Ilumatobacter coccineus YM16-304: one gene and its partner. Each later gene encodes a partner of the first gene's protein in a complex. Links are inferred from orthologs where the notes say so. Each region holds a gene or a part of one and is shown in the gene's direction. Other genes may lie near its edges.

Region 1 (15,145 bases):
CGGCGGAGGGGTCGGTCGGACGAACGGTGTGGGCTCAGACATGGTTCTCTCCTGGGTCGATGGATCGATGTTGCGGCGACTCGCCGATGGGCGAATCGCCTCTCAGCGTTCGAGCGGCTTGGGCGCTGACTTGGCCCGCTTCGCTTCCCGCTTCTCCTTGAGGGTCTTGCCGACCTTCTTGCTGTCTCGACGTTGTGGTGACTTGGCCATGAGGTGCTCCTTCGTTGTCGACTCGAGGTCGGGTGACCTGGTCGTTGGTTCGACTGGAACGGGTCGGCGCGTCGGCCGCCCGGGCGACGGCATGCGGGCGTGCCGGATGCCGTCGAGGTCAGGCTGCTTGCTCGCGCTCGGTCAGGTCGGTCGCCGACCGCTCGCCGACGAGGCGGATCCACGGATGGCCGATCATCGTCGATCGTGACGCGACGGCGCTGTCGCTCGTCTCGAGAGTCCTGGGAACCTCCGGATCTCTGGGTGTTCCGGAATCGGGCCCGGTTCGGTGAGGTCGTTGCGACATTGCGTCTCCTGTGAGCAAGGGCTCAGAGGAGGCGACCGCATCGTGTCGACGTCACGCGTCGAGCGTCAGAAGAGGTCCCCGGTGAGTCGGTGAAGCGCCCAACGTATCACGTTCTCGTCGGCGCTGACCGGCGGTTGATGTGACCAGGTGCCGCGACGTTTTTCGCCACGTCGTCGTAGTGTCGCCACCCGCCATCTGGCAGACCATCGTCGCCGCCGGCCGTCAAGACATCGACCCCGACGATCTTCGCAGCCCAACCGGGGTGACCGTGCTCGCTGCCAGCAGCGACCATCTCGTGGTCCGAACCGAGGCTCGTGTCGTGCCCGGCGACGAGATCAGGTTCGAGCCCGGATACTCGGCGGTACTCAGGGCGATGACGTCGCCGTTCGTCGAGAAGGTCGTTCGCGAGCGACAGGGCGACCGCCCGATCGTCGCCGTGTCGAGTAGGCGACCGCGACCGGCGTCCGCTCCGTCGCCGTCCGATCGAACGCCGAACCTGACGGTGGTGCCCCGTCCGACGCCCGAGGCGCGTCGGCGTGCGCGTCTCGAGATGTGAGTGGGCCGAGCGGTGCCCGGCCGTTCGGACCTCAGGCGTCGACGAGCGGCGGGGGAGCGAAGCGCTGGCCGAGCACCGAGCTAATCTCTTCGCCGATGCTGATGATCTTGTGATCGGACCACTTCGGCCCGATCAGTTGCACGCCGACCGGAAGACCGTCGTCGGTGTGGCCGATCGGAATCGCCACCGACGGGAGGTGGGGCATCGTCGCCAGGCCGGCCCAGAACAGGATGCCGCGGTACGGCGCGTCGGCGCCGTTGACGCTGAACGTGCGTTTGCCGTAGGGGCGTTCGATGTCGTGAGGGAACGCGGCCACCGGAAGCACCGGCGCCATCACGACGTCGACCTTGTCGAACACGTCGGCCCACGCTCGTTGCGCATGCGCTCGCTGCTCGTTCGCCGACAACCAGCCTCGGTGCGACAGCGTCGTGTCGCGGGCGAACATCACGCCATCGTCGTCGACGACCGCGTCGGAGTCTCCCGCTTTCGCCACCAGGCTCTCCCACATGGCGCCGGGGATTCCTGGTGACAACGTCGAGTTGAGAAGCCGCATGTAGGTCCGATGGAGGTCGGCAGAGGCGATCGACGGACGGAGCTCGGGGTCGACCCGGGCGCCCTCGGTGGCGAGGCGACTGGCCGCTGCTTCGATGAGGTCCTTCACCGAGTTGTCGACGGGTGCCATCTCGTCGTCCGACCACACGCCGATGCGGAGGTCGGCGATGTCGGGCTGCTGTTCGAAGCGCGGGAGTTCGGCGCCGGGGATGCCACCGAACGCGGTGACCGAGTTGGTCAACACCTCGAGGAGCAGCCGGAGATCCCCGCACGATCGGCCGAGCGGTCCGAACACGCCGAGGTCGCTCGACGTGAGTGAGCCGGACGGACCGGGAATGTGGCCGCGGCCCGAGACCAGACCGTGGGTGGTCTTGATGCCGAACACGCCGTTGAGGCTGGCGGGTTGGCGGATCGAGTTGCCGATGTCGCTGCCGACTTCGGCCGTGGTGAACCCGCAGGCGACCGCCGCGGCAGCGCCGCCCGACGATCCGCCGGCCGTGCGTGTGAGGTCCCACGGGTTGTTGGTCACGCCGTAGACGTCGTTGTAGGTCTGGTGGTCGCCGGCCATGTACGGCACATTCGTCTTCGCCCAGACGATGGCTCCCGCCCGACGGAGCAGTCGGACGACGTCGGCGTCACGGTCGGCCAGGTGGTCGGCGTGTTGCGGATCGCCGGCTGCGGTGACGAGATCGAGCGTTTCGTAGCAGTCCTTGATCGTCATCGGCAGGCCGTGCAACGGACCGCACTTCTCGCCTGCTGCTCGCGAGTTGTCGGCTGCGGTGGCCTCGGCACGGGCTCGTTCGAGGTCCGTCGCCACGACCGCGTTGACGGCGGGGTTCATCCGCTCGATGTTCGCCAGCATGCCCTCGAGCAGTTCGACGCTCGACACCTCGCGCCGCTCGAGTGCCCGAATCAGTTGCACGGTGGTGGCGGTGGCGAGGTCGGGACTGCTCATGCGGCGAGCGTAGTGATCACCCTCGCGAGCCAGGAACCCACCACCCGACGGCGATTTCTGCCCAGGCTCGATGTCGTCGCGTGAGGGTGATTTTTGCCCAGGCTCGATGTGGTCGCGTGGGGGTGATTTTTGCCCAGTCCAAGTGTGGTCGCGTGGGGGTGATTTTTGCCCAGGCCAAATGTGGTCGCGTGGGGGTGATTTTTGCCCAGGCCAAATGTGGTCGCGTGGGGGTGATTTCTGCCCAGGCCAAATGTGGTCGCGTGGGGAGTTACTTTGCGGGGGTCGGGCGGCGCTCGCGGCCGCGGAACGTGCGCTTCCACGGGCCCTCGACGTCGCTCTGGCTGTCGCCGCTGATGTCGCCCTCGTCCCAGTCGCCGACCGGGGCGTAGTCGAGGTCGATCACCGCGAGAATGGTGTCGTCGTCGCGTCTGCGGCCCGACAGCATCGCCTCGATGAGTCCCTCCGGCTCGAGGCCGTGCGTCGAGATGGCCTGCTCGAACCGATCGAGTCCGTGGTCGATCGTCTCGTCACGGGTCTCGACGAGGCCATCGGAGTACATGGCGAGGGCCGAACCGAACGGCACCTCCACGGTGGCGGTGCAGCGCTCACCCTGCGGCAGGCCGATCAATGCGCTGTTCGCGCCATCGAGCCGTCGATATCCATCGGGCAGAACGAGCACGGGTGGCGGATGCCCGGCGCAGGCGTACTCCAGCGTGCGAGCATCCGGGTCGAAGACCCCGATCCACGCCGTGGAGAAGCGAATCGACGGTTCGATCTGGGAGAAGCCGTCGAGCTTGCTCAGCAGGCGTGCCGGCTCCGGATTGATCGCAGCCTCGAGAATCAGACCACTGCGCACGGCCACCATCGCCCGTGCCGATTTGAGGTCGTGTCCCACGATGTCGCCGACGCCGAACACGAGGCGGCCGTCTTGGGTCGGCCGCACGACATACCAGTCGCCACCGACTCCGACGTCTTGGATCGCGGCGTCGTACACGCCACGGACGCGGAAACCCTGACCGGCCATGGTGCGCGGCGGGAGAAGGAGCCCTTGGAGATCTTCGACGGTCTCCAGACGGCGCTTGACGTCGGCCGTGGCGATCGCCGCTTCGTTGGTCTCGGCAGCCACGAAGTAGGCGGTCATCGCGAACACCAGGAACTGCAGCTTCAGCGTGGTGAGTGCCGTCGAGGGAGCAAGACCCACGACCAGACCGTCGGGATCGGTCGACAGCGAGATTCCGACGATGATGGCGATGGCGATGCCGATCACGGCGACGGTTCGAACGTCGAACGAGGCGCCAGCGACGATCAGTGCGCCGAGCACGAGGAACATCAGTGGGAGATCGGTGGCGAAGAGCGTGATCGCCGTGCCGATCCACACACTGGCGAGCAGTATCAGAGCTGCTGGGCCGCGCCACGGCCGAGGGCCCGTCGTGGCGTTCCATGCCAGCAACGCGGGCGCGACCACCGCGACGCCGAGCGCATCGCCCAACCACCACTGCGGTCCGACCGAGGTGACCGGGGAGCCGAACTGCCACCACGCCGTGAGCGCGCCGATCACCGACGACACGAACGGGCCGATCGCCACGGCGGCAATCGTGAACACGATGAGATCCCGTCGGCGTCCGAGATCGGGCAACGTTCGAGAACCAGGGGAGCGATGCAGGAGGCGCCCGGCGACGATCGCCCCGACGAGCGGGCCGATGAAGTTGGCCGCGCTGAAGCCGAGCAGCGACGCCATGTTGTCGAAGCGACCGACGGTCAGTCCCGTGGTGATCTCGCCGGCGACGACCGCAGCGACGACGACGGGCCAATCGCGGCGCGGCAGCGCGAGGAAGGCGACGACCGTCATCCCTGCCGGCGGGAAGAAGACCGCGGAGAGTCCCGACGCGTTGATGGTCCACCAGGCGAGGCTTCCGCCGATGACATAGAGCGCGTAGACGATCAGGAACACGACGGGCGCTTCGATTCGTCGTGCTCGCAGCACGGGGTGTGCGTCCGTTTGCATCCAGGTCCTCCCTACGACACAGCGTACGGGAATCTCACCGAGGGTAGCGGTGCAAACGCTTGGAATCTCACTATTCGTGAACTCTGTCTCACGGTGACGTCGGTCCGTGGTGCGTGCGTCGCGGCGCCGTCCGTCGGCCGAGTCGCCGGGCAGGTGGCCGCGGTGGGCCGACTCGTCGCGTGCCGGGGCCGAATGCGAACGTGGGGGGATGGAGTTCCTGGATCCACGCGGTGTGCCGACTCGCGAGATGGAGTCGTACGATCTCACCACCGACCTGGTCGACGGCGACACCATCGCCCTGTTCGCCAACGGCTTTCCGGACTCGGTGGCCTTTCTCGAGCACGTCGAGTCGTCGCTCTCCCGAGAGCTGCCCGGTGTTCGCTTCCTGCACCTGAACAAGGGCAATGCGAGTGCGCTCGCCAGCCCGGAGCACCTGTCGACGATCGCCGACTCGTGTTCCGCGGTCGTGGCCGCCTACGGGCATTGAGGCAGCTGTACTTCCGGCACCGTGCGTGACGGAATCGAGGTGGCTCGTCGAGGTCGAGCAGCGGTCGCTCTGGTGACCGAGCAGTTCTGGATGCAGGGTGACTCCGTCGCCCGGTCGGCGGGTATGCCCGACATCCCGCGGCTTCGACTCCCTCACCCGGTGGCCGGCACCGGCCACGACGCGATGGGGCAGGTCGCCGATGCGTTCGCCCGACGCATCGTCGACGTGCTGCGTGGTGACGCACGTCCCGACAACGACGCGGTCGAACCGGCATGAGCGCGTCGATCATGACCGCTGCCGACGAGGCCGACGCGCTCGAGGTGCTGCATGCGTCGGGGTGTACCGACGGCCTCCCCGTGGTGATCCCGACTCGCGAACGTGTCGAGCGCCTCGTGCTCGCCTCCGGTCTCGACGGTGACACGCTGCTCGGTGAGATGGGCCCGGGTGGCGGTGCGGCGACGATCGAGAAGGTCGCCATCAACGCGGTGATGGCCGGGTGCCTCCCCGATCACGTTCCGGTCGTGGTGGCAGCGATCAGAGCGCTGTTGCAGCCCGAGTTCGATCTCGGCGAGATGCAGTCCACGACGCACAGCACCGCGCCGTTGACCATCGTCAACGGGCCGGTCGTCAACCACTGCGACATCGTCGGAGGCTTCGGCGCACTCGGCCCGGGGCACCGGGCCAACGCCTCGATCGGCCGTGCGATCCGGTTGTGCATGATGAACATCGGAGACGCTCGCCCGGGTGTGTCCGACATGGCCCTGCTGGGGCACCCGGGCAAGTTCGGTCTGTGCCTGGCGGAAGACGAACGGTCGTCGCCCTGGGAACCGTGGTCGCACACGCTCGGTTACGGCCCGGATGACTCGACGGTGACGATCCTCGGCGCTGAGGCACCGCACTCGGTGGTGTTCACCAACGACGCCGACGACCCCGATTCGCCGAACCGGTTGTTGCGAGCGCTCGCCGCCGTCATCGCCAACACCGGCTCGAACAACGCCAACTTCGGTGCAGGTGCCGTCGCCGTCGCGCTCAACCCCGAACACGCCGACGTGCTCGCCGGGGCAGGCATGTCGCGAGCCGACGTGCGGTGCGAACTCCAGCGACTCGCGGTGAACACGCGCGGCCATCTCCGGTCGCTGAACACGGGGTTCATCCGGCCCGGCGACGACGATGACCCGATCCACGCCGTGCGACGCTCCGACGACATCGTGTTGTTCGTCGCTGGTGGAAGTGGTCTGTACTCCGCCGTCTTCCCGTCGTGGGCAGCCGGAGCCCACCGCAACGCGGTGGTGCACGAGCTGGTCGTCACGGGGGAATCGTGCGAGATCCCGTGGGCGGTCGGAGCGTCGCCCGAGTAGCGCGATCGCGGTTCGGTCGTCGAGGCGATCGGCGTGTCGTCGCAGGTATTGTCGGTCGCACCGACGCCACCGGCACCGATGCCGCGGGCACCGCCACGAGATCGAGGACACCGTGACCACCATCATTCACCCGAGCCCGCTTCCCGACGTCGAGATCCCCGAGGTCACCATCACGCAGCACGTGCTGCGGCGGGCGGACGAACTGGCCGACCGAGTCGCGATCCGTGATGCGGCCGGAACCAGTTCGTACACCTACACCCAACTCTCCGCGGCGATCCACTCGCTGGCCGGCGGTCTGGCCGAGCGGGGTGTGCAGCCTGGCGTGGTCGTCGGACTGATGGCGCCGAACCTCCCCGAGTACGCCGTCGTGTTCCACGGCGTCGCCGTCGCCGGGGGAGCGGTCACCACGATCAACCCGACCTATGGGCCCGAGGAGGTCCGTCACCAACTCCAGGACGCCGGAGCGACGCTGCTCTTCACCGTCGGGCCGTTCGTCGACACCGCACTGTCGGCGATCGAAGGGACCGACGTGACCGAGGTGATCGTCATCGGCGACGCCGCACCGGGTACCACCGGGATGGCTGACGTCTTCGGTGAACCGATCGAGCAGGTGTCGGTCGACCTGGCCACGCACACCGTGGTGCTGCCGTACTCGTCGGGCACCACCGGGCTGCCGAAGGGCGTCATGCTCACGCATCGCAACCTCGTGGCCAACATCGAACAGTGCATCCACGCGATCAAGTACACCGACGACGAAGTGGCGCTCGCCGCCCTGCCGTTCTTCCACATCTACGGCATGCAGGTGCTGATGAACGGTCTGCTCGCCAACGGCGTCACCACCGTGTCGATGCCGCGATTCGACATGGTCGAAGCGCTCACCGCGGTCCAGGAGTTGAAGATCACCCGCTTCTTCGCCGTGCCGCCGATCATCCTCGGGCTCGCCAAAGCGCCGATCGTCGGCGACTACGACACGTCGTCGATCCGCCAGATCTTCTCGGGCGCTGCTCCGCTCGGCGCCGAACTCGCGGCCGAAGCCGCTGCCCGCCTCGGTTGCGAAGTGGTGCAGGGGTTCGGCATGACCGAGCTCAGCCCGGTGAGCCACTGCACGGTCGAGGGTGACTACCGGCCCGGCACGAGTGGGGTCACCGTGTCGAACACCGAGAGCCGCATCGTCGATCCCGACACCGGTGAGGATCGTGGGGTCGGCGAGCGCGGTGAGCTCTGGGTGCGCGGCCCGCAGGTGATGACGGGGTACCTCAACAACCCCGACGCGACCGCCGCCACGATCGACGACGACGGGTGGTTGCACACCGGCGACGTCGCGATCATCGACGAGTTCGGGCACATGACGATCGTCGACCGGCTGAAGGAGCTGATCAAGTTCAAGGGATTCCAGGTCGCACCGGCCGAGCTCGAAGCGCTCATCATCACGCATCCGAAGGTCGCCGACGTCGCCGTGATCGGTGTTCCCGACGACGAAGCCGGCGAGGTGCCCAAGGCGTTCGTGAGCGCGGTGCCCGGCGAGACGATCACCCTCGACGAGATCCAGGCGCTCGTCAGCGAGCACCTCGTGAGCTACAAGCAGATCCAGCAGCTCGAAGTGGTCGAGGCCATTCCGAAGAGTGCGGCCGGAAAGATCCTGCGCAAGGAGCTCCGCGGCCGCTGAATCGTGCCCCGACAAGATGATCGACGCCTGATGGAACGAGGTGTTGCGAGGCCGTCCGTCCGACTCTGATCGTGGCCGCGGCGCGTTCTAGGGTGACCTCCGACACGGGCCGGGGGGTCCGGGTCGGAGGCGCAGCAGGAGCTGTCGTCGTCTTCATCTGAACAGGGGAATTCACACATGAAACACTCATCACGGCGCACGTCTCGTGCGCTCGTTGCACTCGGCTGCGTCTTCGGGCTCGTCGCTGCGTCTTGCGGAAGCGACGACGACGGCGACTCGTCGGCGCCGGAGACCGCGGCCGAACAGGCAGAGGAATCACCGGCCGAGGAAACCGACGAGCCGGCGGAGGAGACCGACGCGCCGGCCGAGGAGACCGATGCGCCGGCGGACGAGCCAGCCGACGAGACCGACGAGCCGTCACCTTCCGGCGAGGCGACCGGTGAGCCGTTCCGGATCGGCGTGCAGAACCCGGAGGGCGACCCGAACGGCTCGTTCCCCGAGGCGTCGGCGGGCATTCTCGCAGCAGCGGAGTACGTGAACGCCGAGCTGGGCGGCCTCGGTGGTCGTCCGATCGAGATCGAGCTCTGCAAGAGCGTGATCTCACCCGACGACTCGCAGCGGTGCGCAAACGAACTGTCGGCGAGCGGCGTCGATCTCGTCATCTCGACGATCAACTTCTTCGGCAACTTCTACGAGATCTACCAGGGCTCCAACATTCCGGTCGTCGTCACGACGCCGGTGACGATCGCGGACTTCACCACCGAAGGAGCCTTCGCCATCGGCAGCGGTTGCCTCGGTGCGCACACCGCACTGGTCGAGTTCGTGACGAACCAGATCAACGACTTCGAAGGAATCACGGTCGAGCGTGTCGGCGTCCCGTGGGCCGACACCCCGCCGGGCGTCGTGTGCTACAACGACCTCGAAGCCAAGCCGCTCGACGTCATCAACGGCACCGAGCCGGGTGATTCGGCTCGCTTCGGTGAGCAGCCCGACCTGACGTACATCGGTGTGCCGGTCGCTCCGGCATCGCCCGACCTCACGCCGCAGGCGACCGAAGTGCTCTCGTTCGATCCCGACGCGATCATCTTCTCGGCCCAGGGCGCCGACTGCTGGAACCTCGTCGATGCGCTCGGTCGCATCGGTTGGACACCGGAGGAGACGCCGATGGTGATGTCGAACTCCTGCACGGACTTCGACGCCATGCGTGCCGCCGGCGACCTCGCGGTCGGTCTCTACATGATCGGCAACGTCGGCAGCATCCTGGCGAACCCCGAGGGGCTCACCGGCGATCACCTCGCCAACGTCGAGACCTACAACGAGAAGGCTCCGCAGTACGGCATGGCGCCGGAAGACATGACGAAGGGCTTCGGCGCTGCCGGGTTCGCGGCGATCATGAACATCTGGCAGGTCGCCAACGCCGTCGACGGTGACGTGACCGGCGATGCCATCGCCGAGGCGTTCAAGGCCACCGACGGCAGCACGCCGAACTTCGGTGGTGCGCCGCTCAACTGCGCCGGGGCGCCCGAGCCCTACGTTGCGGTGTGCGCTGCCGAACAGAGCATCGAGCGCTGGGACGGCGAGCAGCTGGAGACGGTCGTGCCGTCGATCTCCGGCGTCGACCTCGTCGCCGGAACCGAACTCCGTCCGGGCTGAACATGAGCTGACGGCAAACACGCCGACAGGATTCGATGCCACCTGCCTTCGTTCGCGAGGGCAGGTGGTGTCGCGTCCGGGGTCGGTTGTGTTGGCACGCCAAAGACGTCAGTTCGTCTGACGCTTTCCTGATCGAGGCCACGACATAGTGTGACACTCGACACGGACCGGGGGGTCCGCGTCGGCCAGGGCAGCACCAGTTGTCGATGGCTTCATCTGAACAGGGGATTCAACATGAAACATTCACCACGGCGTACGTCACGTGCGCTCATTGCTCTCGGGTGCGTCTTCGGACTCGTCGCCGCATCCTGCGGAAGCGACGACGACGCGGGCGGCGACCCGCCCGAGACTGCAGCCGAGCAAGTCGAAGAGACGCCAGCAGAAGAACCGGCCGAAGAGCCACCCGCTGAAACCGACGAACCCGCCGAAGAGTCGGCGGAAGAACCGGCCGAAGAAACCGATGAGCCGGCACCGTCCGGTGAAGCGACCGGCGAACCGATCAAGATCGGTGTGCAGAACCCCGAGGGCGACCCGAACGGATCGTTCCCGGAAGCGTCGCTCGGTATCCAAGCGGCCGCCGACTACGTCAACGCCGAGCTCGGCGGAATCGGAGGACGACCGATCGAGATCGAGCTCTGCAAGAGCGTGATCTCGCCCGACGACTCGCAGCGATGCGCGAACGAACTCGCTGCCAGCGAGGTCGAGATGGTCATCTCGACCATCAACTTCTTCGGCAACTTCTACGAGATCTTCAAGGGCTCCGACATCCCGGTCATCGTCACCACGCCGGTCACGATTGCCGACTTCACCACCGAAGGTGCGTTCGCGATCGGAAGTGGTTGCCTCGGCGCCCACACCGGGCTCGTCGAGTTCGCGACCAACCAGATCGAGGAGTTCGAAGACATCACCGTCGAACGAGTCGGTATTCCGTGGGCCGACACGCCTCCCGGCGTGGTCTGCTACAACGACCTCGAAGCGAAACCGGTCGACGTGATCAACGGCACCGAGCCGGGTGATTCGGTTCGAGCCGGTGAGCGCCCCGACCTGACGTACATCGGCGTGCCGGTCGCTCCGGCGTCGGCCGACCTCACACCGCAGGCGACCGAAGTGCTCGCGTTCGATCCGGATGTGATCATCTTCTCGGCGCAGGGCGCCGACTGCTGGAACCTCGTCGATGCGATGGGTCGTATCGGCTGGAGCCCGGAGGAGACGCCGATGGTGATGTCGGGTTCGTGCATCGACTTCGACGCGATGCGCGCCGCCGGACCGCTCGCCGAGGGGCTCTACATGATCGGCAACGTCGGCGGCGTGTTGGCCAACCCCGAGGGTCTCGAGGGCGACCATCTGGAGAACGTCCTGACGTATCGCGAGAAGGCGCCTCAGTACGGCATGTCGGAAGCCGACATGAACAAGGGCTTCGGGGCCGCCGGATTCGCAGCGGTCATGAACATCTGGGAGATCGCCAACGGCATCGACGGTGACGTCGACGGTCAGGCGATCGCCGATGCGTTCGCCGCGACCGACGGCAGTGCCTCGACGTTCGGCGGTGCGCCTCTCAACTGCAGCGCCGCACCGACGCCGTACGTTGCGGTCTGCGCCGCCGAAGTCAGCATCGAGCGATGGGACGGCGAGCAACTCGTCAACGTGATCCCGTCGCTGTCCGGTATCGACCTCGTCGCCGGTACCGAGTTGCGCCCGGGCTGATCGAGTTCCTGCGATGAGGTGACCTCGCGGTCAGCCGAACACCGACGCCGCCCGTTCTCGTGCTCGAGAGCGGGCGGTGCCGCGTTCGGGGTCCTGGCTGGGTCGTCGACGTTCGGGTGCCATATCGTCGGCTCCCGTGAGACGACGGACGATGACACGGCGCCACGTGGTGGCGTCGGGTGTCGCCGTCGTCGGGGCGGTGATCGCCGGTGCCGGCGCTCGGGCGACGACGCGACCTGCACCTCGGTTGTCTCGCGCCGGGACCCGGGCTCGTGTCGACCAGCCGGCCGTCCGCAACGGAGCGCCGATCGGAGCGACCGGCTGGTCGCGCAGCCTGCTGGGGACGAGCGTGGAGGGGCGTCCGATCGAGCGGTGGGACGCGCTGCCCGACCATCTGCCGACGAGTTCGCTCCGTCGGGTCGTGGTGATCTGCGGTATCCACGGTGACGAACGTGCCGCTGACGTGCTCGCCGAACGATTCGGCCGAGTCGAGGTGCCCGCCGACCTGCACCTGACCATCATCCCGCGCCTCAACCCCGACGGCTGGGAAGCCGGGACTCGCAACAACGCCAACGACATCGATCTCAACCGCAACTTCCCGTGGCGCTTCTTCGACCCGGAAGGTGGCGTCGAGGCCAACTCCGAGCCCGAGACGCAGGCGATCACGCGCATGATCACCGACGAACGTCCCGACCTCACGATCTGGGTGCACCAACCGCTCGGCTACACGGTGTCGATGCCCAACACGCCGGCGTGGTGGTCGGCGCTGTGGTCGGAGACCGTCGGCCTCGACCATCGCGATCTCGTGCTCGTGGGCGGCGGCGGAGAGAGCTGGTCGGCTCAGGTGGTGGGGTGTCGATCGATCCTGATCGAAGGGCGCCCGGACATGTCGAGCGACGAAGTCGACGCACACGGCAGAGCGCTCGAACGCCTGCTCCCGCACGTCGTCACGATCGGCTGAGCGACGTCACGATCGGCTCACGGCCGCTGGCGCGTCGACTCGCTTGGACGGCGACCTCTTGGCGCCTGTTGGCGCGATGTCAGCGGTTGGCTTTGGCGGCGAGCTTGGCGAGACGCTTGGCGGTCCGCCCGATCGGCTCGATGTTGCGGTGGTCGAGGTCGCCGACTTCGGCGCCGTTCTCGAACAGCACGCGGTAGCGCTGCCAGTTGAACCCGTTGGCCAGCAGCACCTTGCCCTCGGTGCCGACCGGAACCCCGTGGATCTCGGCGGTCGAGCGCACCTTGTCGTTGATCTTCAGGAAGATCTGACCCTCGTGCGGGGAGGCGAGCTTGTGCGGCTTCCAGTACTCCATCGCTGTCATTCTGTCTCGTTCCGGTGGCAAATGCACGATTTGGGCGCACGATCGTCCGAAACAGCCGTCGATCACGTCGCCCATTCGGGTCCGATGACGATCACGGGAGGGCGAATCACTCATCACAGATAGCCTCGGGGATCTGTGAAGAGCTCGGTTGAAGTCCTCGAGGACAACAAAGTCAAGGTGTACGTCGAAGTCGATGAGTCGGAGTTCGACAAAGACATCGACAAGGCATTCAAGGTGATCGCCAAGGAGGTGAACCTGCCGGGCTTTCGAGCCGGCAAGGTGCCTCGCAAGGTGCTCGAAGCCCGCGTGGGCATGGGGCCTGCTCGCGAGCAGGCGCTGCGTGACGCGGTGCCGAACTATCTCGCCCAGGCGGTCAAGGAGCACGACGTCGACCTGATCGCTCAGCCCGAAGTCGAGATCACCGAAGGCCAGGAATCGGGACCGGTCGAGTTCGACGCCACCTGCGAGGTCCGTCCGATCATCACCGTCCCCGGTTACAACGGCCTGCGCATCGAACTGCCGTCGGTCGAAGTGTCCGACGACGACATCACCGCCGCCCAGGAGCAGGAACTCGCTCGCGAGGCGTCGCTCGAACCCGTCGAGCGTCCCGCCGAGTCGGGTGACTTCGTCATCGTCGACATCGCCGCCGAACGCAACGGTGACGAGGTCATCGGCCTCAACACCGAAGACTTCTCGTACGAGATCGGCCAGGGTTGGGTCACCGACGACTTCGACGAGCAGCTCACCGGCGCCTCCGCCGGCGACGAGCTCACCTTCACCTCCACGCCGAAGGGCACCGAGGAGCCGGCCGACTTCGTGGTCAAGGTCCAGGTCGTCCAGACCCGTGAACTCCCCGAACTCACCGACGAGTGGGTCGACGAGAACATGACCGAGTTCGCCACCGTCGCCGAGTGGACCGAGAGCCTCCGTGAATCCCTCGCCGAGCAGAAGCTGAGCGTCGCCCGCCAGCAGGCCGGCACGAAGATCAACGATGCGCTCGCCGAGCTCGTCGACATCGACCCGCCGGAGTCGCTCGTCAACGCCGACCTCAACCAGCGGGTGCAGGGCACGATCCAGCAGTTCCAGTCGCAGGGCATCGATTTCGAGCAGTGGATGCAGGCAACGGGCCAAGACCCCGAGAGCTTCATCGAAGGCATGCGAGGCCAGTCCGAACAGGCCGTCAAGGTCGACCTCGCCCTCCGTGCGGTGGCCGTTGCCGAAGAGATCACCGTCGACGACGACGAACTCGAGCGCGAATACGCCCGCATGGCCATGCAGTACAACCAGAAGGCCAAAGACATCCGCAAGGCCTACGAGCAGAACGACGCCGTGCCCGAGCTGATCTCCCAGATCGTCAAGTCGAAGGCGTTCGACGTCCTCGTCCACGGCTGTGAGTACGTCGACGAAGCCGGCAATGCCATCGACGCCGACGCGTTGATCGGGCACACGCACGATCACGACGAGCACGACCACGACGCGGCCGACGAACCGGCCGCCGACGAAGCAACCACAGAAGCAGCTACCGCAGAGGACGCCTGATGGATCTCGAAGCACGCAACTACATGGTTCCCAACGTCGTCGAGCAGACCGCTCGCGGCGAACGCTCCTACGACCTGTACAGCCGGCTGCTCAAGGAGAACATCATCTTCTTGCAGACGCCGGTCGACGACACCGTCGCCAGCCTCATCGCGGCGCAGTTGATCCACCTCGAGTCGGAGAACCCCGACAAGGACATCAACATCTACATCAACAGCCCGGGTGGCGACATCACAGCGCTGTTCGCCATCTACGACACGATGCAGTTCATCAAGAACGACATCGCCACGATCTGTCTCGGCCAGGCCGCGTCGGCGGCTGCGGTCATCCTCGCAGCCGGCACGAAGGGCAAGCGTCTGGCGCTGCCGCACAGCCGTGTGTTGCTGCACCAGCCCTCGGGCCAGGTCGGCTACGGACAGGTCACCGACCTCGAGTTGGCGGCCAACGAGATCCAGCGTATGCGTGAGATCCTCGACGGAATCCTCTCGAAGCACACGGGCCAGCCGATCGAGCAGATCAACAAAGACACCGACCGTGACTTCGTCATGGAAGCGCAGGCCGCGCTCGAATATGGCATCATCGACGAAGTGATCTCCGCTCGCGAAGCGATCGATCGCGGCGGTCCGATCCGCTGATCGGACGGTCGAGTCGCACGAAACGGTGCGACACGGAGCTCCAGAACTGACAAGATCGTCACGGTCCCCACACGGCGCCGCCTCGTGAGGCACAATGTGAGGCCTGGCTCCGGCCAACGACGAACGACTGACGACGAGCGAGACTGAGGATTCAAACGTGGCGAAATTCGGTGACACCGGAGAACTGCTGAAGTGCTCGTTC
Region 2 (15,223 bases), 1.1 Mb from region 1 along the record:
GAGAGTGCGGTCGCGTCGGCGGGGATTTCGTCGGTGCAGGGTGTGCCTTGTTGCTGGGCGTCGACGGTGTGGACGTCGCCCGCGCCGAGCGGAACGGCGCGTGGTCCGACCTGGTTGGGTGCGGGTCGGGTGTCGGCGAGTCGGCAGGGTTCGATGGGGACGAGGACGGGGCGGTCGCCGGACGTGACGTCGGCGCCGGCGAACTGTTGCGAGCTGATGCCGACGAAGGTGCCGGCGGTGAGGAGTGCGAGGCCGGTGGCGATCGGGCGGAGTCGGGCTGGAGGGCTGGATGATCGGAGCTTCATGCTTCGACTGTGACGGAGCCGGGACGGGCGGTCATGAGTAACAACTACTCAGCCGGAAGCGCCGGCACGCGCTCAGAGGAGGGCGAGGGCCGGTGTGAGTTCGCGTCGGCCTCGGATGCCGAGCTTCTCGTAGACCCGTTGCAGATGGTTGTCGACGGTCCGGACCGAGATGCCGAGCTCGTCGGCGATCATGCGGCTGGTCATCCCGGCCGCTGCCCGTGTCGCCACGTCGAGCTCGCGGCCGGTGATCGTGACCGGCGCAGCGCCGCGGTCGAGGGTGCTGAACCAGTCTTCACCGGTGGCGTTCTGGGCGTCGGAGGCGGAGCGTCGCGCCCGGGTGGCGGCGCGCGTGTCGCCGTCGGCGTCGAACAGGTCGGCGGCCAGGAGTGCCGCCTCGGCGGCGAACAGGTCGGCACCGATCTCGGTGAAACCTCGCGAGCACTCCATCGCCTGCTCGCCCGAACGCTCGGACGACGCAGCACCGACCGCAGCGCGCAAGAACCCGAGCCGACCTTGGCAGCTGGCCACGGCGTTCCAAGCGCTCGGCTCGACCTGCCCGCCGAGGCGGACCACGTCGTGCAGTGCCGCACCTGCGAGCACGATCGACTCGGCGGCGAGCGCAGTGTCGGCCACCTGATGCAGGCGGTCGATCGCTCCCGCCACGTCGCCTCGTACGGCCGACACCCAGGCCTCGGCCCGCCCGACCTCGGGCGACATCATCGCACCAGGGTGGTCGGGCACTGCCACCAGTTCGGCCCATGCCTCCTCTGCCCCGGCCACGTCTGCCCGCAGCGCTGCGCACATGGTGAGCCCGGCGAGCGCCCAGCGGCGCGGCCCGCGTTGATGGATCGAGGCGAACGCAGCCGCCGACTCCCCGAATCGCTGCGACGCTTCGGAGATGCGTCCGCGAGTGAGGAGGGCTCGACCCAACGTGAGCGCGCCCCAGGCCTGACCGGCGCGGTCACCGTTCGACACGGTGAAGTCGTGGACGGCCCGCGCCACGGCCTCGGAGTCGGCGAGCTCGCCCAGGTCGTGCGCAGCCATCGTGCCGAGCACCACGAACAGTCCACGATCGGGCAGGGCGAGTTGCTCGCCGAGCGCGTCGCAGGCGACGTAGGCCCGACTGGCGAGATCCTTTGCTTCACGCCCTCGACCGCTGAGCGCCAGTGACGCGGTGGCCGCCACGCTCGCGGTGACGAAGGCTCGGCCGGTGTCGTCGCCGTCGAGGAGCGGTTCGGCCAGCTTCAAGGCTTCGGCGACGCGTCCCTCGTTCGACAGGATGACGGCTCGGCTCGCGGTGACCGTGTCTCGCCATGGTCCGGGAGCGAGCTCGGCTTCGGCGTCGCGAAGGAGCCGGTGCGTCTCGGCGGCACGACCGAGCCCCCAGAACATGGCGTCGGCGCGCTGCACCGCGATCATCGCCCGCTGCTCGTCGTCGATCTCCCCGCCGAAGTCACGGAGCACTTGATCGGCGCGCTCGTGGTCGCCGCGATCGGTGAAGGCGACGCCGAGGACGAGTGCCGCGTCGACGCTTTCGTCGTCCATCGCTCGCAGCGCGAGATCGATCGCCAGCTGTTCCTGTCGGTCGTAGAGCGCTCGTCGCGCTGCCAGCACCATGTCGGCCGAGATCGCCGTGCCACCCGCACGGAGTTGCCAGGCCACGGAGCGGACGATGTCGTCCCGGCGCCGCAGCGGTGTGGCCTCGAGATAGCCGAGCAGTTCGCGGCAGCGTTCGGCGGTCCGCGCTTCGCCCATCGAGCGGCGAGCCACATCACCGAAGATGGGATGTGCCAGTCGCACCTCGCGACGGAGGCCGTCGGTGATGGCCTCGATCAGACCGGAGTCCTCCGCAGCGGCGAGCGCGCCCGTGCCGACTTCGGCGACCAATTGCGTGAAGCCGACGGGCTCGCCGAGCGCGACGAGTTCGACCACGTGGCGAGCAGCGGGATCGAGCGCGTCGAGGCGTTCGCTGACGAGTTCGTCGAGTCGCACCGACCGCGGGGCCTCGACCAGCCGCCACAGGCCGTCGTCGTCGACGAGCGTGCCTCCCACCAACGCGGAACGAACGAGTTCACGCAGCATCAGCGGAGAACCCTGCGTCGCCTCCCACAGCATCCGGCGGCTCGAAGCGTCGATCGGACCGTCGAGGACTTCGTCGAGCAGTTCGTCGACCTCGGCTCGATCGAACTCCCGCAGGTCGACGCGTTCGAGATGCTCGTCCTTCCACATGGCGGTGACGGCGGCCGGCACGTCTTCGCCGGTCCGGAGCGTGGCGACCAACACGATCTCGCGTTGCACGACCAATCGGTGGACCAACGCCGCGGCGTCGTCGTCGAGGAGTTGCGCGTCGTCGAGCACGATGACCGGACATGCCTCGGCGGTTCCGGCCGGAGACAGCGCGCTCAGGGGGATGGTCAACCCGGTCGGGGCGACGCGCAGCACGCTTCGTTCGGCGTCGAGCGCGTCGGCGATCTCACGGGCCAAGCGGGTCTTGCCGACGCCGGCAGATCCAGCGATGATGACCCCGCGCCCGGCGTCGATGTTGGCTCGACAGAGCTCGATCTCGGTCGCTCGTGCGACGAGCGGCCATTCACCTGTCGGCACCGACGGCTGGGCAGAGGTCACCTCGACACCCTATGAAACGGTGGGGGATCATTGCTCGGCTTTGCCGACGTGAGTAAGAACTACTCATGCGCGCGGCCACCATCGTCGGTCACCCTGGACCGAGTGGAAGAGTTCTCGATCGATGCGAGGTGGCGATGGGCCTGTTCAAACCGCTGAAGTACGAACGCGACAGCCAAGACGACGACGTGCGGGACGATGACGTGCGGGACGCCGTTGCGCCGGATGAGGAAGCAGCCGGCGACACCGACGAGAGGGCGAGCGCTCCGGACGACCACGATGCCGGCCCGGCCACGTCGCCGTCGGACGGCGCATCCGAGTCGATGGTCGGTGACGACTCGTGAGGCGATCGGGCATCACCGCGCTCGCCGCTGCGTTGGTGCTCGCCGCGTGCGGCGGTGGCTCCGACACTGCGACCGACGGGCCGAGCGACACCGTGTCGGTCGCGCCGCCGACCACGACGGCCGACGCCGACAGCGATGGCGACACCGATGGCGTGACCGACACATCTCCCTCGACGACCGAGCCGTCGCCGACGACGAGCACCACCGTCGCACCCGCTCCCGAACCGATCGACTTCTCCAAGGAACCGTTCGTCGTGTTCGCGCCGGTGCCTCCGCGACCCGACGGTGCTCCCGCTTCGCTGCCCGACGGCCTCGACGACTTCCACGCGCTCTTCGACGAGGACGCCCCGTGGTCGGAGGCACTCGCCTCGCTCGACGGCTTCAAGATCCACAGCTGGATGATCCGCCACTACCTCACCGATGCCGAACTCATCCGGATCGCCGGCTTTCTCGAGCGACACGACATCGCGTTGATCATCGAGGCCGAACCGCTCGACCCGCCCGATCCCGCCGAGTGCGATCACATGGAGTCGTACGAAGGCCCGTACGAGATCGAGAACGCGGCCCGCTTGCGCGACCTCGGGATCACGCCGGCGGCGTACGCCATCGAGCAGCCGTTCTCGTACGGTCATCGCCTCGACACGCCGGGTGCGTGTCGTTACGAACTCGAGCGGGTGCTCGACGAGGTCGTCGCCTGGGCCGGTGAGTTGCGGGCGATCTTTCCCGAGGTCGCCATCGGCTCGATCGAGGCACTCTGGGATCGCCCGACGACCACGCCCGACGACTTCGCGATCTGGATCGACGCGTACACGGCGGCGATGGGTGAGCCGCCGGCGTTCCAACACGTCGACGTCAACTGGGCCATCCCCGGTTGGCCGGAGACCCTGCGCGGCATCGAGGAGGTCGTGGAGTCGCGAGGCGTGCCGTTCGGTCCGCTCTACAACGGCTCGGGGCAGGCGACCAACGACGAGTGGATCGCGCAGACGATGCAGCACATCTCGACCTACGAGCTGATGCACGGCGGTACGCCGGGCCACGTCACCATCCAGTCGTGGAACTCGCAGCCCGATCGGGGACTCCCCGAGACCGAGACCTCGGCGATGACCCACCTGATCAATCGCTACGCCGGTGCTCGGCCGACGTTCGAGGCCACCGTGGCCGACGGTGTCGTCGCAGGGCGGGTCGTCGACCAGGCCGGTGAGCCGATCGGCGGTGTTCCGGTGCTCGTCGAGACGCTGGCCGGGCCCGGAACGCGCCAGCAGTTGGTGCTGTCGGGCGAAGTGCCTGTCGACGTGACCCAGGCGTTGCTGATGCTGAGGGTGAACGTCGAGGACTCGTTCGACGTGGCCGCCGACGTCACCATCCACTCGATCAGCTACATCGAGTCGGAGTCGGCCGATGGCGCGAGCGGGGCGAGTCTCGTCCCCAACGGTTCGTTCGCCGACGGTCTCGACTCGTGGGGCGTCTACGACGACAACGAAGGCAGCGTCACGGCGGTCGGCGACGACGGCGACGGCGCGATGCGAGTCTCGGCAGCGCTCGGCGCCCGCGTGCTCGTCGACGGGCCGTGGTTCCCGGTGACGCCGGGTGCCGACTACGACGTGATCGTCGACGTGACGGTCGCCGACGCTTCGTCCCATGGAGCCATCGGACTCGGATTCCTCGACGGCGACGTCGAGACCCAACGGGTGGTACTCGACGTCCGAGCCGACGACCAGGTGCTCGGCAGCACGGTGTCGGATGGCGCGGGCGCCTTCACGGTGGAGTTCGATCCGGCGATGCTCGGCGTCGGTGCCACGGTGAGCATCGACACCCCAGGCGACCTCACCAGGTGGCCGGCGTCACACGACGTCAGTTGAACTGCCGTTCTTCGAACCGCTCCGGTTCGTCGCCGGGCCACCCGCCGTACCGCGAACACCCACAGTGATGGCGTGATCATCGCCAGATGGCGGTCGTCGGCGGGCTGTGGCAGGAGGTGTGGCACGTGACACGCAGCGGTGTGCTCTCACTCAGCGTGCGAAATACCTGTTCAGATCCGCTCAATTTCGACCGATGACTAGGGGATGACGAATTCGTTGGCACCTCGGCTCGACGCTCCCGTGCTCGCCGACCACTTCTCTCCGGAGGGGGTCGAGCGACTGGTCCGAGCGGTTTCCCTCTCGCTCCGTGACGGTGTCGTCGTCCAGCGAGGGTCCGGCGAGTTCGTCTGGTTCAACGCGGTCGCGTGCCGGCTGCTGCGTATGACCCCCGAAGAACTGCAGAGTCGACCGTCGAAGAGTGAGTTCTGGCAGGCCGTCCACCCGGACGGGTCGCCATACCCGGGCGATGAACATCCTGGGCCGCTCGCGATCCGGACCGGGACGCCCGTTCGCGGTGCGCTGATGTGTTTGCGCACCGGCGACTACGACACACGATGGGTCTCGGCCGATGCCACTCCGATCACCATCGACGGTGAACGCCTCGCCGTGGTCATCTTCACCGACATTACCGACGAACGCGCCGACCGCGAAGCGCTCGTCAGCGCCATGGCCGAACTCCAGCAGCTGCTGTTGCAGGAGAACTTTCCCAAGAACGACATCGTCAACTTCGCCGCGCGATACCGATCGGTCGGCATGTCGACCTCGCTGGGCGGCGACTTCTACGGCGCCTATCAGCACTCACCGCGCCGGCTCGGCTTCTTCATGGGCGACGTCTGCGGTCACGGCATCGGCTCGGCCTCGCTGAGTTCGGTTGCCCGCAACACCATGCGAGCGATCAGCCCGGTCGTCGACAACCCCAGCCTGATCTTGAGCGAGCTGCACCGCCTCGTGCTCGACGAGCGCCCCGACACGTTCCTGACCGGACTCGCCGGCTACGTCGAGCAGACACCGAGCCGCGTGCAGCTCCGCCTCGCGATCGGTGGGCATCCGTCGCCCATCCTCGTGCGCGACGGACGAGCGACGTACATCGGCCACGCCGGACCGCTCGTCGGCATGGTGCCCGACGCGCCGCGACCGCTGTTCGAGTGCGAGCTCCTGCCCGGTGACCGGGTCATCGCGTACACCGATGGCGTGCTCGACTCCGCGACACCGCGACTCGACGGCGACGAACTGCTCGCCGCCGTACCCGCACACGGCGACATCGACGACACGCTCGATGCGTTGATGCGTCTGGCCGACGCCGATCTCATCGCCGCCGACGACACCGCGCTCCTCGGATTCGAGGTGCTGTGATGTCGACGCACCCACGTGTGCTGTTCGCAGCGCACCACACCACGTCGACGGACGCCAGCGTTCGTCGCCACATGAACATGAGTCCTGAACTCGGGAGGTTTGGATGATTGAACGACTGATGCCGGAGATGCCGGAGACACCGGCCAGGCCCGCCGCGTCGACCGACGTGGCGGCGCGCCTCGCCACCGATCTGTCGGAGGAGTTCTTCAACGACCTCGTGCTCGGGGCACAGCTCGGCACGTTCACCGCGGCCGACGTCCGCACCAAGGTGCTCGATCGCGTCCGCGCGACGCTCGACGTGCCCGACGACGGTGCGACGCGAGCCTTCGTCACGCTCCAGCCGATCGTGCACCTCGAGAGCAATGCGGTGATCGGCTACGAAGCCACCGTCGCGTTCAGTCACGAAGGCCCGGGTGCCGTGAGCGAGATCGAGCGTGGCGCGACGCGCAGCGCAGCGATGCAGATCGACGCGGTCCGCGCCGCCCTCGGCCGAATCGACGAAGTGCCGAGAGGCCAGTTCCTCGCGGTGAAGGTGTCGGGTGCCGGGCTGCAGCACGATTCGCTCGCGCCGACGCTGCTCGCCGCCAACGTCGATCGGCTGGTCGTGGAGATCTCGGAAGGAACCGCCGCCGACATCGGGACGGTTCGCGAAGGCATCGACTCACTCGCTCGCATCGGCGTTCGTTCGGCCATCGACGGCGCAGGCGTGGGTCTGTTCCGTGGCGCGTCGCTCTACGAGGTGTCGCCGGCGCTCCTCAAGATCGATCCGTCGATCGTCGACGGCTGTGCCGAAGACGACGACAAGCGAGTCCAGATCGAGAAGCTGATCGCCATCGGTCGTCGCCTCGGCGCGCTCGTCGTGGCGAGCGGGGTCGACACGCGTGAGTCGCTTGCTGCCGTGTTCCTGCTCGGCGTCGACGCGGCACAGGGAAGTTGCGTGCAGACCAACGATGTCGTGGTCAGCGCGACGGCCGGATGGTCGGAGTCGCGAGTCGAATCCGACGAGGCGTCGGAACGCCAAAACACCGAAAGTGTTTTTTCTCTCACTAAAAGTGTTTGAGATGTTCGAGGTCGGGGAACACCCTGACCATGGACATGATCATCAACGGTGTCGCCGTCATCATCGCAGTCTCCGTGTTCGCCACCTTCGTCGGCCAGGTCCTCGCACCGCTTCGTCGCAGCGCCCTGTGGGCCGCTCCGGCAGCAGCGCCCATGGCCCCACGGATCAGCACTCCTGCTGCGGCGCTCTCCGCTGAGATCATCGAACTCGACGATCACCGCCGCCCGGTGACGTCGACGGTTGCGCAGCCGATCGCCGCCTGACCGCCAGCAGCATCGCTGCCATTTGCAGAGAGCCCGGGCCTCGGCCCGGGCTCTCGCCGTTTTCGCTGTCTTAGCCGTGGCATCCGCCGATGCGGTTGGTCGGCGTTGGATCGCGCGACGCGTTGCGCGATCGGCGGCGACTCCATAGCATTGCGGGGTCCTTTCAACGGGGAATCCGTCAGTCGGCCGTTGTATGGCGGGCGCACATCCCGTGCGCTCAACTCACCAGATTTCTCTGCCGGATCGTGCACTGCTGCGCTTCCCAGGCCCCGAGAACGACCTGAACGAACGAGGTTTCGTACATGCCAACCATTCAGCAGCTCGTCCGTCAGGGACGCAGCTCGAAAGTCACCAAGTCGAAGACACCGGCGCTCAAGGGCTCGCCCCAGCGTCGTGGGGTCTGCACCCGCGTCTACACGACCACCCCGAAGAAGCCGAACTCCGCGCTCCGCAAGGTCGCTCGTGTTCGCCTCAACTCCGGTATCGAAGTCACCGCCTACATCCCGGGCGAAGGCCACAACCTGCAGGAGCACTCGATCGTGCTCGTCCGCGGTGGCCGTGTTCGTGACCTTCCCGGCGTTCGCTACAAGATCATCCGTGGCACGCTCGACGCCGTCGGCGTGAAGAACCGCAAGCAAGCCCGCAGCCGCTACGGCGCCAAGAAGGAGAAGTGACCAATGCCTCGTAAAGGTCCCGCTCCCCGCCGCGATCTGGTCGCCGACCCGATCCACCACTCCGTTGTCGTCACGCAGCTGATCAACAAGGTCATGCTCCACGGCAAACGCTCCATCGCCGAGAAGATCGTCTACGACGCGATGGACATCATCCAGACCAAGCTCGAAGGTGACGAGCAGGCGATCGACACGGTCAAGCGTGCGATCGACAACTGCAAGCCGCCGCTCGAGGTCCGCTCCCGCCGTGTCGGTGGCGCCACCTACCAGGTGCCGGTCGAGGTCCGTCCTCGTCGTGCGACCACGCTGTCGATCCGCTGGATCGTCGACTTCAGCCGTGCCCGTCGCGAGAAGTCGATGGCACTGTGCCTCGCCAACGAGCTGATGGACGCCGCCAACGGTCTCGGCGCCGCGATGAAGCGTCGCGACGACATCCAGAAGATGGCCGAATCCAACAAGGCATTCGCTCACTACCGCTGGTGATGCCGGTCGCTCTCAGCGAGCGATGAACACATCCGAATCAACGAACGCCCCGGGCCTCGGCTCGGGGCGTTCGTCGTTGTCGGGGCGCTGCGAGGGTCAACTGGCCGTTGCGGCCTGAGCCATCGCCGACGCATCGCGGCGGATCCGCTCGAGGAACGCAGGAGCGTCGGCGGCTTCGTCGGCAGCTCGCGCGAACCACCGGCGGGCGCCGACCGCATCGCCGAGCAGCCCGGCGAGGCGTCCGAGCGCATGGCTGGCCGGACCCCAGTACGCGCCGCCCCCGCCGTACGTGCTGATGACGATGTGCTGACCGGCGTACGGCTCGAGCATCGGCGCCAACGCCGTCGCCGCATCGCGGTGGCCGATGCTGGCGGCCGCGTGTGCCAGCGTCGCGAGCGCCAGCGAACGAGTGGTGTCGTGTGGCAGGTTGCCGAACTCGGTGGCGATGAACCAGTCGATGCTCGACATGGCGAGTGCATCGTCGCCGCTCTCGGCGGCGCACAGCGCGAGCACCGCCCGGTAGGCGGGGATCTCCGGATGGGAGTCGACTGCGGCGGCGATCAGATCGATCATCTCGTCGGCGCGGTGCTGGAGCAGGCGAATGTTGGTGAGGTTGACGCCGAGGGCCGCGACGGCCCCGCCCGACTCCCCGCCGATCGCCATCGTCTCGACGGCCAGGCGTTCGGCCTGTTCGATGTCGCCGTCGTACACCGCGACGAGCACTCGCCATCCCGATGCCGCCCAGGTGAGGTAGGGATCGTGGTGGCCGTGAAGTGCCCGATCGGCGGCGTCGAGTGAGGCGACCGTTCGACGAGCGCGTCCCGCCCGGAGTTCCTCCTCCGCTCGGTAGATGTGCGCCGCGATCACGGTCTCGACGCCCACTTCCGATTCGTCGAACGACAGGACGCGGTCGATGTCGGCCAGCCGCTGCTCGAGGTGCTGCGGAGCGAGTTGGGCGTACCGGTTGCCGAGGAGCGCAAGTGCGAGGGCGCGCGGCCGCACCGGATCGAGTCGCTCGATCCGCTCGACCGAGGCAGCGAGCAGACGAGCGCGTTCGTCGGCGTCGCCGGTGAGGAGGAGCGCGAAGGCCAACTCCCGCTCGAGCCCGCTGCGGAGCTCGGCGAGATCGGGGGAGTCGTCGTGGTCGGGGCCGAGCGCATCGAGCGCCGACCTGACGAGAGCGATGCGCTCTTCGTCGCTGGCTTCGGTGTCGGCGCCTCGGCCGGCCCGACCGGCGAGATCGAGCGTTGCCCGGCCCTGGAGTTCGACGAGACCGAGCCGGGTTGCGATGTCGATGGTGGCGTGCAGGCTCGCTGTCGCTTCGGTGAACTGTTGGAGTCGCAGCTCGGCTCGGCCGCGCATGGCGAGCAGTTCGGCGCGTTCGGCGTCGGGTGGATCGGTGTCGAGTGCGAGCCGGATCGACTGGTGCGCCGCGGACCACGCGCCGTCGCTCAGTTGTGCCGTGCCCGCCGCGATCGCATGGCGGCGCACCTCGTCGCCCGACCGCCCGCCGCGGTGGAGGTGCAACGCCAGCGAGGCATGCCACTCGGTGGGATGCATCGAGTCGGGGTCGGCTGCGATCGACGCAGCGATGCTCGCATGTCGGCGCCGCGCTCGGGCGGGACCCAACATGTCGTAGACCACGTCGCGGACGACGACGTGAGCGAACCGCAGTTCGCCTGGTCGGTCGGTGCCCGCGACCACGCCGCGAGTGACGAGATCATCGAGCACGGTGTCGACGACGTCGACGTCGACCCCGGTGCTCGCCGCAACGAGGTCGGCATCGAACTCGCGTCCGATCGCTGCGGCGGTCTGGATGACCTGAGTCGTCAGGTCGTCGAACTCCTCGAGTCGGTTGCGGACCCAGTCGGTGAGCGCAGTCGGAATCGAGGCCGCGTCGATCCGCTCGCCGCGTCGGCTCGCGACGCGTGCGATCTCGCTCGCGAACATGGGCAGGCCGGCGGTTCGTCGATGGAGCAGGTCGAGGTCGTCGCTCGCGGTGGCGGGCACCGCCCACGCCGTGATGAGGTCCTCGACTTCGTCTCGCTCCATCGGGGCGAGCTCGACCACCGTGGTGTCGACTCGACGATCGAGCAGGCCGGGCGTCGACAACTCGCCCGAGCGGTGAGTGGTGACGAGGAGGAGCGGCCCCGATGCGGCCTCGATCGCGTGGGTCAGCAGGCGGAGCGAATCGGTCGGGGTCCACTGCAGGTCGTCGATGCACCAGATCGTCGGTGTCGACGCGATCGATGCCACCGCGGCGTCGACGCGGCGCTGGAGTTCGATGCCGACGTCGCTGTCGGTGGGCGCGACGGTCGTCGCCGCCGGAGAGGCGCCGACGACGTCGGTCAGCGCGCCGAGCGGGCGGTCGTCGTCGACTCGTTCGCGAGAGACGATGACGGTCGGTGCCGGGGTTGCGGTCGCGGTGGCGGATCGAACGAACTCGTCGACCAGCCGGGTCTTGCCGATCCCGGCCGGGCCGCGCACGATCGCGAGACGTGGCGACCCGCGCTCGACGACCGCGGCCCACGTGGCGGCGAGATCGTGGAGCTCGGTGTCGCGGGAGACGAACGGATCGTCGCCGTGCGGGTGGATGCGTGCGTGGCTTCGCTGGCCGGTGTGCGGAGTGGTCGACACCCCGGCGAGCAGCTCGGCTTCGAACGCCTTCAGCTCGGTGCCCAGCTCGAGCCCGTAGTCGGCGAGCGAACGCCGTGCCGATCGGATGCTGGTGAGCGCATCGCGGCGGTGTCCGAGCGCCGACTGGGTCGCAGCGAGCAGATGCCACAGGTGTTCGCGGTCGGGATGCGCGTCGGTGAGCTGGCGGGCGGTTGCGAGTGACTCGGGAGTCGGGTGCGCGAGCGCGGCTCGGACCTGCGCCTCGAGGGCCGCCTCCGACTGGCCGTCGATGCGTGCGCGGAGATCGCGCACGTCTTCGGTGTCGGCCAGATCGCCCAGCGGCGTGTCGCCGGCGTCGCCGTCGACGTGATCGACGACGACCGCGTCATCGAGGGCGTAGCCGTCGTCGATGGTCTTGACGATGCCGGGCGCGGTTCGACGTATGCGTCCGATGTGGTTGTGCAGCGAGTTGCGAGCGTGCTGTGGGGCGCTCGATCCCCAGACCCGATCGATCACGTCGTCGAGGTCGGCCGGGCGTGGGTGGCTCGCAGCGATCGCGGCGAGCACCGACCGCTCGCGAGGCCGCAGCGCCACTGGCTCACCGGCGATGGTCAGACGCGTGCGGCCGCGTGTGGTGATCGCGGCGTCGACCTGTTCGCCCTGCACACGACGGACGTCGTGCCCCTCCGCACCCATGTCTTCACCATACGACAACGCTTCGAGTGGAGGTCGGGCGTTGCTGACCCTGCCGGTTTCGTGTGACGCCTGTCTCGTCGTCGGGTACTGTGTGATCGGCGGGCCCGCACGAACGCACGAGCAGACAGGGGACCAACCATGAACGTTCAGTCGATTCTCTCCGTGAAGGGGACCGAGGTCGCGACGATCACACCCGAGACGTCACTCGCCGACGCGGTTGCCATGTTGCGCGATCGCGGGTTCGGTGCGTTGGTCGTGAGCGTCGACGGAGCGTCGATCGACGGCATCGTGTCGGAGCGCGACATCGTGCGCGCGATGGCTGCGCACGGAGCATCGACGCTCGGTCACGACGTGGCGAGCTGCATGTCGGGCAACGTGCTCACCTGCACCGTGTCCGACACGATCGATCACCTCATGTCCATGATGACCGAGCGGCGCATCAGGCATCTCCCGGTGCGTGACGACAACGGCAACATCGCGGGGATGATCTCGATCGGTGATGTGGTGAAGTTCCGCCTCGGTGAGCTCGAGCGCGAGAACCATCAGTTGCACGACTACATCCAGGGCAACGTCCAGTAGTAGCTCCATCGAGTCGTGCTGGTGACGGTGAGACGGTGAGATGCTGACATGGTGTCGCTGATGAGGCTCCGCCGGCAGGCCCCGCCGCTGCGCAAGCCGTGGGAACTCGAACCGATCCGATCGGTCGATCGTGATGGCGCGGCGCTCACGGTCGGCGTCCTCGTGTACCGCGGCGTCACGAGCGCCGAGATCGACGAACCCGTCACGCTGCTGGCCGACCGGTTGGCGGCGCGCACGGTCCTGGTCGCCGCGGTCGCCGGCGAGTTCCATGCGGTCGAGCCGCCGCGTACGGTCGTTGCCGGCTTCGATCCGTCGACCGCGCCGCCGATCGACGTGTTGGTCGTCCCCGGCGGTCTCGGCTGGAAGCAGGTGATCGACGATCCCGCCATCAGAGAGTGGCTGCGAACTGCCGCCGCCGATGCTCGGGCGATCCTCGCCATCTCGACGGGGAGCCTGCTCCTCGCGTCGGTCGGCCGCCTCGAGGGGCGCGAAGCGACGGGCCACTGGCTCGCCGAAGACGAACTCGCCGCGCTCGGCGCGACCGTGCGGTCGTCGCGCACCGCGTCCGACGACGCCGGGCGAGTGGTCACCGCGTCGGGGGCGTTGGCGGCGATTCCGGTGATCAACGAGCTCGCCGATCACGCCCGCTGGGCCCAGTTCCGGCCGTGAGGCCGAGGCTCGAAGGTCGGACACCGCGATCGTGTGCCGATGTGCCGATGTGCCGATGTGCCGATGTGCGGCGTGGCGGTCAGCGCATGCGTCGAACCACCGGCACCGACGCGACGATCCACGCGTCGGTCGCCGTGAGTCCGATCCGTTGGAACAGCCCGTTCGCGTCGACGAACAGGCTCAGTGCGAGTGCGATGCCCGAGATCGCACCGAGCACGATGCCGGCCACGGCCAGCACCCGTTCTCCTGCAGCGAGCAACGGCCGTGCCGCGATCAGCGGCAGCGCAGCGAGCGACACGTAACCCACGGCCGCGGCGAGCCCGTGCAGTCGGTCGACGAGGTCTGAGTGGTCGAGGGGGAGTGCCGCGACGAACAGCGTCGCGACCCCGGTCGTGAGCGCGGCGATCCATGCCGGCGACCGCCAGGTGGCACGCAGTGACGCGGCGTACAGCGCGACGGCGACGCCGAACACGACCATGCCGGCGGTCATGACGGGGCGGGTGTCGGCGCCGACCGCGGCGAGCTGGCTGATCGCGTCGTCGACCGACGAGTACTCCCGGTCGGTGACGGCGGCACCGATCACCCACGCGGCGATGAATCCGCAGGGCCCGACGACACCGAACCACGCTGTGCTCCGGGTCATCGCGCCAACCTAGCTCGGCTCGCTCGGAAGGTGCCCGGACGGTGACTCGCACCGACGTCGCGCGAAACCCGCGAAACACGTGTCACGGCAGTTTGCGCCGGACATTCCGGCGGTACACTCGAACGCCGTGCTTGCGCGCAATGTGCAGCACACCGTGCCCCGGATCGTCCGGGTTGCGTAGCCCCTTGAGAGTAGAAGAGACGTAGGGAAGTAGTACACCCATGGCCAAGCGAGAGTTTCCACTGGAGCGCACCCGGAACATCGGGATCATGGCGCACATCGACGCCGGTAAGACCACCACGACCGAACGCATCCTCTACTACACCGGTAAGAGCTACAAGATCGGTGAAGTCCACGACGGCGCAGCGACCATGGACCACATGGCTCAGGAGCAGGAGCGTGGTATCACCATCACGTCCGCTGCCACCACCTGCGTCTGGGACAACCACCGAATCAACATCATCGACACGCCGGGTCACGTCGACTTCACCATCGAAGTCGAGCGCTCGCTCCGCGTGCTCGACGGTGCGGTCACCGTCTTCGACTCGGTCGCCGGCGTCGAGCCGCAGACCGAGACGGTGTGGCGTCAGGCCAACACCTACAACGTGCCCCGCATGTGCTTCGTCAACAAGATGGACCGCATCGGTGCCGACTTCTACCGCACCGTCGACATGGTCGTCGAGCGTCTCGAAGCCAACCCGCTCGTCATCCAGCTGCCGATCGGCGCGGGTGGTCCCGAAGCCGTCAAGGCCTTCGAAGGCCTCGTCGACATCGTCCGCATGAAGGCCCTCGTCTGGCGCAACGTCGACGAGAAGGACCTCGGCGCGACGTACGAGATCGAAGACATCCCCGAAGACATGGTCGACATGGCCAACGAGTACCGCGAGGCGATGATGGAGACCATCGCCACCCAGGACGAGGCGCTCATGGACGCCTACCTCGAAGGTGAAGAGATCTCCGAAGAGGCCATCAAGGCCGCCATCCGCAAGGGCACGCTCGCGTTCGACTTCGTCCCGATCCTCTGTGGTTCGGCGTTCAAGAACAAGGGCGTGCAGCCGAT

Evidence for each region.
Region 2: the proteins of tig (region 1) and rpsG are in contact, whole or in part, in a crystal structure (PDB 3GTY), measured with the Thermotoga maritima proteins. The link is inferred for Ilumatobacter coccineus YM16-304 from one-to-one orthologs. Residues at the interface, in WP_004081061.1 of Thermotoga maritima: Glu122, Val124, Val129, Leu130, Tyr133, Glu188, Gly259, Ile262, Tyr263, Glu266, Ser270, Glu273, Gln274, Glu277, Arg308, Gln311, Ile312, Ser315, Tyr316, Glu325, Arg329, Arg336, Leu363, Phe366, Trp367, Arg373, Leu377, Arg381, Leu384, Glu387; in WP_004081843.1 of Thermotoga maritima: Lys34, Lys52, Lys55, Glu59, Arg62, Gln63, Glu66, Asn67, Lys69, Val71, Arg95, Ala109, Lys110, Lys111, Gly112, Arg113, Pro114, Glu117, Glu121, Ile124, Ala125, Tyr127, Asn128, Asn129, Thr130, Gly131, Lys135, Asp139, Arg142, Met143.

What each region holds. Positions count from the first base shown.
Region 1 is NC_020520.1:2,021,387-2,036,531, forward strand. Bases 12,247-15,109 are described here. They hold tig (trigger factor), read left to right. Parts: upstream 12,247-12,907; coding sequence 12,908-14,311; downstream 14,312-15,109. Other genes in these bases: YM304_RS22310 (M14 family zinc carboxypeptidase), read left to right, coding at 12,247-12,411; YM304_RS09160 (hypothetical protein), read right to left, coding at 12,491-12,763; YM304_RS09170 (ATP-dependent Clp protease proteolytic subunit), read left to right, coding at 14,311-14,943; clpX (ATP-dependent Clp protease ATP-binding subunit ClpX), read left to right, coding at 15,101-15,109. Outside these bases: YM304_RS09110 (hypothetical protein), read left to right, coding at 693-1,070; YM304_RS09115 (amidase family protein), read right to left, coding at 1,102-2,577; YM304_RS22305 (PP2C family protein-serine/threonine phosphatase), read right to left, coding at 2,846-4,582; YM304_RS09135 (hypothetical protein), read left to right, coding at 5,342-6,427; YM304_RS09140 (AMP-binding protein), read left to right, coding at 6,540-8,093; YM304_RS09145 (ABC transporter substrate-binding protein), read left to right, coding at 8,271-9,746; YM304_RS09150 (ABC transporter substrate-binding protein), read left to right, coding at 9,981-11,450; more of YM304_RS22310, read left to right, coding at 11,602-12,246; more of clpX, read left to right, coding at 15,110-15,145. UniProt on the Bacillus subtilis protein: Involved in protein export. Acts as a chaperone by maintaining the newly synthesized protein in an open conformation. Functions as a peptidyl-prolyl cis-trans isomerase.
Region 2 is NC_020520.1:905,826-921,048, forward strand. Bases 7,281-10,221 are described here. They hold rpsG (30S ribosomal protein S7), read left to right. Parts: upstream 7,281-8,483; coding sequence 8,484-8,960; downstream 8,961-10,221. Other genes in these bases: YM304_RS04065 (EAL domain-containing protein), read left to right, coding at 7,281-7,543; YM304_RS04070 (hypothetical protein), read left to right, coding at 7,573-7,806; rpsL (30S ribosomal protein S12), read left to right, coding at 8,109-8,480; YM304_RS04085 (AAA family ATPase), read right to left, coding at 9,057-10,221. Outside these bases: YM304_RS25260 (hypothetical protein), read right to left, coding at 1-305; YM304_RS04045 (helix-turn-helix transcriptional regulator), read right to left, coding at 378-2,930; YM304_RS04050 (hypothetical protein), read left to right, coding at 3,065-3,271; YM304_RS04055 (hypothetical protein), read left to right, coding at 3,268-5,130; YM304_RS04060 (PP2C family protein-serine/threonine phosphatase), read left to right, coding at 5,335-6,483; more of YM304_RS04065, read left to right, coding at 6,587-7,280; more of YM304_RS04085, read right to left, coding at 10,222-12,272; YM304_RS04090 (CBS domain-containing protein), read left to right, coding at 12,411-12,851; YM304_RS21950 (DJ-1/PfpI family protein), read left to right, coding at 12,912-13,520; YM304_RS21955 (DUF998 domain-containing protein), read right to left, coding at 13,600-14,163; fusA (elongation factor G), read left to right, coding at 14,385-15,223.